DNA from 3 places in the Rhizobium sp. R339 genome. Region 1 is predicted to be linked to each of the others. Evidence: riboswitches for the same ligand, from Rfam matches in the RefSeq annotation. Region 1 holds a riboswitch; each other region holds the start of a gene.
What was found. A riboswitch is a leader RNA that binds a small molecule or an ion and turns the genes downstream of it on or off. The one in region 1 is predicted to bind cobalamin.
Positions count from the first base shown of each region.

Region 1 (3,275 bases):
AACCAGAGATGAAAAAAGCAATGAGCTGAGGGCGTATGACGACGGAGAATAGAGATGAGTGCGTCGCGCTCAGGTGGCGCAAGATTTCCCTCGTCCGGCCCGATCAATCGTTTTGGCCAGCTGCCGCCAGCGAAGCGCCGGGTGAACGACCATACCGATAGGGTCGGTGCATAGGGCATGCCAAGGGCGTCGCAAAGCGCGCGCCAGCGAAGTGGGACGAGCTGAGCATCTGGCCCTGGTCCGCCATAAACCATCGTGCAACTGTTCAGGATCGTCGCCAAGGTATCTCCCGGCTTTGCTGAAGCGAATTCGTCAGCAAGCTTTGCGTGGTCTTGCCAGGAGAGTTGTGCGTCCTCGACCGTCAGATCTTCGTAAATCGGATGAAACACTTTCACGTAGGCGGGGAAGATCGGCGGGATGAGGCGCGATACCGTGCCGAGCGTCTCCGGCGTTGCCTTCGCAATGCCATTTTTGATCCATTCGATTTCGGAGAGGTCTGTGAAACGCTGCATGATTTACCGCTGTCCGAGAATAGAGTGAGGTGTCGGGACGATCATGGGATACCAGGTATTCACGCAGTATACATCGCTTTCCACTTCAACCAGTCATTGGACCATATCCAGGGGTAATTGCCGCGGCGGCGTCGAAGGCGCCGGGATTGGCGGCCCACCAACCGATCCGCGCAATAATCATTGACGCCGGCCGGGGTGGCGACGTAACTGGGGGTGACGGTTTCCTGAGGATGACTCCGAGGGGATTAATAGGGAACACGGTGAGGACGACCCCAAGAGGGACCGAGACCGTGGCTGCCCCCGCAACTGTAAGCGGATTGTCGTTCATATCGGGAGAGCCGGCGCGCCGGCATTTCCTGGGGCCTGGAGGCCCGGCCACTGCGAGCTATCGCGGGAAGGCGGATGAGCGGCGGATATTCGTGAGCCAGGAGACCTGCCGTCAATCACGATCCAATCAACCGGGCGGGGATGCCCGGACAAGGAGCAGACATGATTGACCTTCTGACCCTTCGCCGAATTGCGGCATGCATCCGTCTCGATTGGGCCGCCTGCGGCTAGGTTTTGCGCGTCCGCGTGCCCCTTTGGCCGCGCGGCAGAGCCTTTGCTTTTCCCTATCAATCGAGGTTTTCATGCGCCAGTTTCTCGCCACCATGACATTCGCCTTCGGGCTGATTGGCCTTGCGGCACCGGGCCTTGCCGCCACCCAATATCCGCTCACCATCGCCAATTGCGGCAAGGAGGTGACCTTCCGCAAAGCGCCGTCGAAGATCGTTTCGATCGGCCAGGGCATGACCGAAATTCTCTTCTCGCTCGGCCTTGCCGAAAAGATCGCCGGCACGGCGGTCTGGGTCGGCCCTGTCCTGCCGCAATATGCCGAGGCCAACAAGGGGATCAAGCGGCTTGCAGACAACGATCCGAGCTTCGAATCCGTCGTCGGCCGGGAGCCGGATCTGGTGGCGGCCGAGTTCGAATGGCATGTCGGCGCGCAGGGCTCGGTCGGCAAGCGCGAGCAGTTCGAGGACCTCGGCATCAACACCTATCTTTCGCCGGCCGATTGCGTCGCCAAGGTCAATGCCGATGGCGGCGACGGGGTGCGCAAGGAGCTGTTCACGATGGAGCTGATCTATCGGGAAATCGCCGAGCTTTCCGAGATCTTCGACGTGAAGGAGCGCGGCGATGCGCTGATCACTGAATTGAAGAAGCGCGAGGCCGATGCGGTGGCTTCGATATCGGGTGCGGCGGGCAAGAACCTGCCCGTCGTCTTCTGGTTCTCCAGCAAGGAGGTCAATGGCGACGCCTTCATCGCCGGCAAGAACGGTGCGCCGGCCTACATTCTGAAGGCGATCGGCGCGAGGAATGTCGTGACCACCGAAGAGGAATGGCCGCTGGTCGGCTGGGAAACCATCTCCGAGGCGAACCCCGCCGTCATCGTGCTCGCCACCATGGACCGGCGCCGTTATGCCGCCGACGATCCCGCGGTGAAGATCGATTTCCTCAAGAAGGATCCCGTCACCAGGGAGTTGGATGCGGTCAAGAACCGGCGCTTCGTGATGATGGACGCGCAATCGATGAACCCGACGATCCGCACGATCGACGGCATCGAGACATTGGCGAAGGGCATCAAGTCCTTCGGCCTGACCCAGTGACGGCAGCCTCGGCCAGGCAGCCGGGATGGTGGGCGCTTGCCGCGCTCACCATTGCCGCCGTCCTTCTTCTCGGGCTGATGATCAGCCTTGCCGTCTCGATCGGCGAGATCGCGATACCGCTCACGACCACGGCGGAGGCGGTGTCGAACCGGCTGTTCGGCACCGCGTTCGAGCTCAGCCGCATTCACCAGGGCATCGTCTGGGATTATCGTCTCAGTCGGGCGCTGGTTGCGGCGAGCGCCGGCGCCTCGCTGTCGCTGTCGGGCGCCATCCTGCAGGCGCTGCTGCGCAATCCGCTGGCCGAACCCTATGTGCTCGGTATTTCCGCCGGGGCTTCGACGGGGGCGGTCTCGGTGATGATCCTCGGTTTCGGCTATGGCGTTCTCGGGCTTTCGAGCGGCGCCTTTCTCGGCGCGGTCGTCGCCTTCCTGCTGGTCGGCTTTCTCGCCACCGGGTCGGGCGGCACCGGCGAGCGCATCATCCTCTGCGGTGTCGCCGGCTCGCAGCTCTTCAATGCGCTCACCTCCTATATCGTCACGACCTCGGCCAATGCCGAGCAGGCGCGCGGCGTGCTGTTCTGGCTGCTGGGCTCGCTCAGCGGCGTGCGCTGGCCGGATGTCTATCTCTCGGTGCCGATCGCGCTTGCCGGTTTCCTCGTCTGCATGGCGCATGTCCGGGCGCTCGATGCCTTCGCCTTCGGCACGGATGCGGCCGCCTCGCTCGGCATTGCTGTCCGCCGCGTCCAGATCCTGCTCTTTGCCCTGACGGCGGCGATGACGGCGAGCGTCGTCAGCATGGTGGGCTCGATCGGCTTCGTCGGTCTCGTCATTCCGCATGCCGCCCGCTTCCTCGTCGGGCCGGGGCATCGGCGGCTGCTGCCGGCAACGGCGCTCGGCGGCGCGATCTACATGGTCGGCGCCGACATCGTCTCGCGCATCATCATCCCGCAGCAGGTGCTGCCGATCGGCGTCGTCACCGCGCTCTTCGGAGCGCCGGCCTTCGCCGTCATCCTCTATCGCGTGCGGAGGAGCGCATGAGCATCTCGATCGACGCGGTAAGTTTCGCCGCCGGCGACACCGTCATCGTCAACGGCGTCAGCCTGACGGTCGAAAAGGGC
Region 1 is NZ_LOKV01000001.1:838,572-841,846, forward strand. Features, by position in the region: gene ATY76_RS04110 (hypothetical protein) at 1-512, opposite strand, end outside; cobalamin riboswitch at 713-968, shown strand; gene ATY76_RS04115 (ABC transporter substrate-binding protein) at 1,142-2,158, shown strand; gene ATY76_RS04120 (iron ABC transporter permease) at 2,155-3,195, shown strand; gene ATY76_RS04125 (ABC transporter ATP-binding protein) at 3,192-3,275, shown strand, end outside.

Region 2 (3,275 bases), on a different contig from region 1:
TCAAGCGCCATCTGCAACGACCTGCGCGGCCGCCTCGCCGACCTGCCGCGATCGATCGGCAACAATAACGGGCCGGAAGCACGCCAATATGCCGGCGCGATTGCCGAGCAGAACCTCGAGCTCCGCAAGGTCCGCAACGATTTGCGCAGCTATGATTGCACCTCGCGCAGCATGGTCGTGATCGGCGGTGAGAATGCCGATTATTGCGCCGAGCTCTCGCAGGCCGAAGCCCGGATGATCGACAATATCCGCTATCTCCAGGACCGCCGCGACGAGTTGCGCAGTCAGGGCGGTGACGCCGCGCGCCGCGAACTGATGGCCGCTCTGGAACGCAACGGCTGCAACAGCGAGAATTTCTACGCGCCGTCCGAACGCAGCGCCAACGATCCCGCCCCGAGCATCGAGGAACAGGCGATGCGCGGCGACACCTTCATTCCGCTCGGCGGCGGCGGGTATGATCCGCATTACGGCCTGCCGCAGGCCGAGATGCTCTCACCGGTCAGCACCATCTGCGTGCGCAGCTGCGACGGCGGTTTCTTTCCGATCAGTTCGAACGCCACTTCGGTCGATTTCGGCCGCGATGCCCAGACCTGCGCCAAGATGTGCCCCGGCATCGAGACCCAGCTCTTCTATCGCGACGTCAGGAGCACGGAAGCCTCGAACATGATCTCGGTGGCGACAGGCACGCCCTACAGCGCCATGAAGAACGCCTTCGCCTACAAGAACCGGGCGCCCGGCGAGAAAAACGCTTGCGCCTGCAATCTCACCGCCTATTACAATGAGATGCGCGGCAAGCAGGCCGTGAACGAACCGCCGCAGCAGGGCTCGATCACGACTATCCGCACCAATCCGCCGGAGAAGACCGCGACAGCACCCGTGCCGCAGCCATCCGTTCCGGAACGTCCCTACGATCCCACGCAGAACAAGGTTCGCCAGGTCGGCCCGCAATTCCTCGCCGGCGACCAAGGCACGATCGATCTCGCCAATCCGGCAACGCCCGGCCCGCAGCCGCAGCAGCAGTGATCGCGGCGGGTCAGCCCTCGCTCCGCCCCCAGCCATCATGGAAGACAAGCTCTTCGAGCGGCAGCCTTTGCCGCCAGCCTTTGACCGCGAGTTCCGGCTCGTCGTAAAGCCGGTCAACGAAACCGGCGCAGAGCCAGGCGACCACTTCGATATGACTCGGTATCCCGAGAATGGCTTTCAGATCGTCTTCGCGAAAGATGCTGACCCAGCCGATGCCGATCCCTTCCGCCCGCGCCGCAAGCCAGAGGTTCTGGATGGCACAAACGGTCGAATAGGAATCCATCCTCGGATTGTGGGTGCGGCCAAGCACCACGCTGCCGCTGCGCGTCGGATCGCAGGTCACGCAGATGCCGAGCGGCGCCTCGACGATGCCTTCGAGCTTCAGCGAGCGGTATGCCTGGCGCCGCTCGCCCTCGAACATCAGCGCCGCCTCCTCGTTGGCCGTCATGAAGGCATCGCGCACCTGCGCCCTCACCTCGGCATTCTTGACCAGAATGAAGTTCCACGGCTGCATGAAACCGACGGAGGGCGCGTGATGGGCGGCCGTCAACAGCCGCTCCACGACATCCTCCGGCAAGGGATCGGGCAGGAACTGGCTGCGCACGTCACGCCGCGTCATGATCGCATGATAGACGGCCTCACGTTCGGCCATCGAAAAACCGGATGCCACTGACAGGGCATCCTCGTCAAAGGGTCGCATCGTCAAATCCCCAACAACGCAACCGCCCGCCGTCCGCGCGGGTTGGGTCTATCTCGTCAGGCCGGTCTTCTGACTTGGCGTCATCCGTCTGCCGCAGCCTTCCCGGCAAGAGCCAGTGGCATGATGAAGCGGCAGGCGTCGGCCTTACAGCGTTGGGCACGTTCCGGGCTTGCACCGGATTCCCGATTCTCCCGCCTCGACGGCAGGCACCTGACGGCGCATCTATTTCAGGAAACCGACGCTGCGGCAAGCCGGGCCCGAAGAGACGTCAATCGACAAGCCTCGTCGAATTTTCGAGCGTGCCGACCGTGATACAGCCGCAGGCATGGACCGCTATTTCACTTTATCTTTTCTTTACAAAAAAAATACACACTGCGATTGCGCGTTTTGGGCTGCAAGGAGGACATGGGCATGAGTGCTCATGCTGCGGCCGCCAGCGTGGATGCCGTATTGATACGCCGGTCGGGAATCACATCCGACTGCGCCGCATTTCGAGGCCCCGCGGCATGTTCCAATTTCTGAAAACGATGCCACTGACGGCAAAGCTGGCCGCCATCATCGTCGCCGTCAATCTCTGCGGCATCTCCGCCCTCGCCACCTATAGCTGGATGTACGAAACGCGGGCATTGGTCGATGGCGCCAAGGCGAACTGGGCCAAGGATGCTGAACAGTTCGCGTCTCTCGCCGCAGGCGGCGTCAAATGGGGCAAGGCGAACGCCGTTCGCGACGCTTATTCGCTCTACCGTGACGACCCTTCGCTCGACCTCGTTCAGTTCGCGGCGTTCAACGCGGATCTTGCCGCCGTCGATAGCTGGATGCGCGACGGAAGCACCGGCTTGCCTGCCGTCGACGACTTGAAGAAAAGCCTCGGCGCCAAGCCTGATAAAACGGTGATCGACGACACCGGCGTGTCGTCCGGCGTGGTGACGATCATCGCGCCGCTGCCGCTGGACAAATCCGGCAAGAGCACCGGCTATGTCGTTACCAACTGGTCCGTCGAGAAGATCGCCTCCGAAGTCCAGCAGAAGGTCCTCGTTTCGCTGATCACCCAATCGGTGATCACCGCGCTCGCCGTCGCGGCGTTCCTTCTCGCCATGCGCAGCCTCGTCGGTCGCCCGCTTCGGATCCTCAGCGCAAGAATCAGCGCTCTGCAGAAAGGCGACCTCGCCTCTCCCGTCACCTACAGGGAAAATGGCGATGAAATCGGCTTCCTGGCGCGGGCATTGGAAGTTTTCCGTGAGGAGGCGATTGCCAAGGTCGAAAGAGAACGGGCGGTTGCCGAGCAGAGCGCCTCGCTCGATGCCGAAAGGGCGCGCAACGCATCCTTGACGGAAGAAGCGAGCAATACCCAACGAATGGTCATGAGCACGCTCGCCAACGCATTGGAAAGGCTTGCCGCAGGCGACTTTTCGATCAAGCTCGCCGATCTCGGCCCCGAATTCGATAAGTTGCGGCAGGATTTCAACCGCATGGTCGAAGCGGTCGCCGCCGCTCTGACGGAGATCAAGACGGCGTCGGTCGCCGTCGAAGGCGGCTCCAGCGAGCTTGCCTC
Region 2 is NZ_LOKV01000013.1:69,329-72,603, reverse strand. Features, by position in the region: gene ATY76_RS18260 (DUF2865 domain-containing protein) at 1-1,023, shown strand, start outside; gene bluB (5,6-dimethylbenzimidazole synthase) at 1,034-1,723, opposite strand; cobalamin riboswitch at 1,765-1,952, opposite strand; gene ATY76_RS18250 (methyl-accepting chemotaxis protein) at 2,230-3,275, shown strand, end outside.
Region 2: it holds a riboswitch for cobalamin, as region 1 does, so the genes downstream of both, bluB (5,6-dimethylbenzimidazole synthase) here and ATY76_RS04115 (ABC transporter substrate-binding protein) in region 1, are expected to answer to the same signal.

Region 3 (3,275 bases), on a different contig from region 1:
CCTCGACCCGCAGCAGGAAGCAGGAAACCAGTTCGCCGCGCTGCTTCTTGCCGGCGTTGAGGAAGGTCGGGGTCGCCGGCTGGAAACGGCCGGAAATGATCTCGTCGACCATGTCGCGGGCAAGCGCCTCGTCGCCGCGTGCCAGGGTCAGCGTCACCATGCAGATGCGGTCCTCGTAGCGCTCGAGATAGCGCTTCCCGTCAAAGGTCTTCAGCGTATAACTGGTGTAATATTTGAAGGCGCCGAGAAAGGTCGGGAACCGGAATTTCCTGGCATAGGCCTGGTCGAACAGGTCGCGGACGAAATTGAAGGAATACTGGTCGAGCACCTCCTGCTCGTAATAGCCCTCGGTCACGAGGTAATCGAGCTTTTCCCGCAGATTGTGAAAGAACACCGTGTTCTGGTTCACATGCTGCAGGAAATATTGCTTCGCCGCCATGCGGTCCTTGTCGAGCTGGATCCTGCCCTCGTCGTCATAAAGGTTCAGCATCGCGTTCAGCGCGTGATAGTCGAGCGTTTCCGCCGCTTTCACAGGGCGTTCGCCGGCGGGATGAGCGAAAGTGTTATGCGGTTTTGCGCCCGCATCCCGCGTTTGTTCCCGTGTCCAAAACCGTTCCAATCCGTATCTGACGTTGACGACGTCCTCCTCCGTGCCGATGAGCTCGAACCTGTAGAGGTAAGGCACCTGGCATTTCCGCGAAATCACGTCGCCGGCAAGCCCGTATGTCTCGCCGAAATTGCTGTTGCCCGCGGCAATCACGCCGCGGATGTGTCCTCGGTTCTCCGCATCGTTCAAGAAACGGATCACCTGTTTGGGAACGGCCCCCTTGCCGCCGTCGCCGCTATAGGTCGGCACGACAAGCACGAAGGGTTCGCGGATATGGAAGGCGTCTGCGCCGCTTGCGGGAATGCGCGCCGCGCGCAGCCCGAGCCTGGCGACAAATCGATGGGTGTTTTCGGATCGGCTGGAATAGTAGACGATCAGGCCCATCGCCTTTCCCCGGTCAGGAGAGCGCGCTGATCATGTCCGGACGGAACCCCGCCCAATGCTGCTCGCCGGCAACGACGACGGGAACCTGCATGTAGCCCATGCCGCGGACACGATCGAGCGCTTCGGCATCCTCGGAGATATCGACGATGTCGTAATCGACGCCCAGGCGGTCGAGGGCGCGGTAGGTGGCGGTGCACTGAACGCAGGCGGGTTTGCTGTAAACGGTAACGCTCATCATCTTCCTCGTGATCTCAATGAATTCAGGACGCAGAACTGGGATCGGGCGCCTTACGGCGTCCGGGGCAACGTTTGATAATGGTCTGGCAAAGTTGGCGTCTTAAACGCCCGATATGGTCCCTCTCGGGATCTGCGCGGGCGGCGGCCTTGATATTCTCGACATGACTTCAACCCCGAAGTGCTCATGCGGACATTCGGGGCAGCGCAGCAGGCACGGATCATTCCGCTTCATGCACGCGACCTTCCAGACACCCCGCCCGTGGACATCTCGTTCAAGGCAGGTCTCCTGGCTTGCGGGTCGAAGCACCCTGCCCCCAGCCTTCCCAAGGCATCACGCCTCAGTGACCTGAAATCGGACAGTTGCTCGCCGCTTACAGTTGCGGGGGCAGCTCCGGCTTTGTTCTACCCTCATGGCGGAACGCACCGTATTCCCGTCTTAGCCGCGATCCTCACGAATCGAAGGAACCTTGAACACTAGATATAGTACGCGAATCCAAAACAGCGTCAATGGGTGGTTAGCGCATCGCGTTACGAGAGGTTTGAAATCGCTGCGTTCCTGTGAAAAACATGGATAACAAAAGCTTAAACAAAATGGGCTGTGGAGAAGGTCGGAACGAAAAGGGCCGACCTATAGCCGGCTCTGCGATCTTCGATTCCGGATCGCCTCGAATCGAGCCGAATAGGCAAACGCCTATCCCCTTATTCGAAGCAGCCGAAGCGCATTGATCGTCACCAGCACAGTGGCGCCGGTATCGGCCAGAATCGCCGGCCAGAGCCCGGTGATGCCGGCAATGGTCGTGACCAGGAACACGGCCTTCAGTCCGAGCGCGATGGTAATATTCTCCAGGATATTGCGCATCGTTCGCTGCGAAAGCGCGATCATCCGCGCCACGTCGCCGACGCGCCCATGCAGCACGGCGGCATCGGCCGTCTCCAGCGCCACATCGGTGCCACCACCCATGGCGATGCCGATATCGGCGGCCGCCAGCGCCGGCGCGTCGTTGATGCCGTCGCCGACCTTGGCAACGACGAAGCCCTGGCGTTTCAATTCGCCGACGACCTTCTGCTTGTCCTCGGGCATCATCTCGCCGCGCCAGTCGATGCCGAGCATGCCGGCAACGGCTGCCGCCGTCCGCTTGTTGTCACCCGTCAGCATCATCGCCTTGACACCGGCCGATTTCAGCGCCGAAAGCCCGGCTTCCGCATCCTCGCGCGGCTCGTCGCGCATGGCGATCAGGCCGGCTGCCGCGCCATTGACGAGCAGCACTGACACGCTCTTGCCCTCGTCGTTCAACGCGGTGATGCGCGCATCCTGGTCTCCATCGAGCGCCCCGCGCTCGCGGGCGGTGGACGGCGATAGCAGATCCAGAGTCTCGCCGCCGACTTTGCCGGTGACGCCCTTGCCCGGCAGCGCCTCCAGCTCGAAGGCCGGCGGCACGGGAACACCGTCGACCTTGGCGCGGTTGAGGATGGCGAGCGCCAAGGGATGGCTGGAGCCCTGCTCCAGCACCGCCGCGCGCGACAGGAGCTGCGCTTCGCTCAAGCCGAAGGAAACGATGTCGGTCACCCGCGGCTTGCCTTCCGTCAGCGTGCCCGTCTTGTCGAAGGCGACCATCGTCACCTTCCCGAGGCTTTCCAGCACCGCGCCGCCCTTCATCAGCAGCCCGCGCCGCGCACCTGCGGAAAGCGAGGCGGCGATCGCCGCCGGCGTCGAGATGACGAGCGCGCAGGGGCAGCCGATCAGCAGGATGGCAAGGCCCTTGTAAATCCATTCATCCCACGCGCCGGAAAGGAACAGCGGCGGAACCACCGCAACCAGTGCTGCAACCACCACCACGCCGGGCGTATAATAGCGCGAGAACCGGTCGATGAAGCGCTCCGTCGGCGCCTTCGATTCCTGCGCCTCTTCCACCAGCTTGACGACGCGGGCGATGGTGTTGTCAGCCGCGGCCGCGGTGACGCGAACCCTAAGCACCGCATCGCCATTCACCGTTCCGGCAAAGACCACAGCATCGACGCCCTTGCGCACCGGCGTGCTCTCGCCCGT
Region 3 is NZ_LOKV01000016.1:21,919-25,193, reverse strand. Features, by position in the region: gene nrdE (class 1b ribonucleoside-diphosphate reductase subunit alpha) at 1-991, opposite strand, end outside; gene nrdH (glutaredoxin-like protein NrdH) at 1,005-1,226, opposite strand; cobalamin riboswitch at 1,487-1,713, opposite strand; gene ATY76_RS18945 (heavy metal translocating P-type ATPase) at 1,920-3,275, opposite strand, start outside.
Region 3: it holds a riboswitch for cobalamin, as region 1 does, so the genes downstream of both, nrdH (glutaredoxin-like protein NrdH) here and ATY76_RS04115 (ABC transporter substrate-binding protein) in region 1, are expected to answer to the same signal.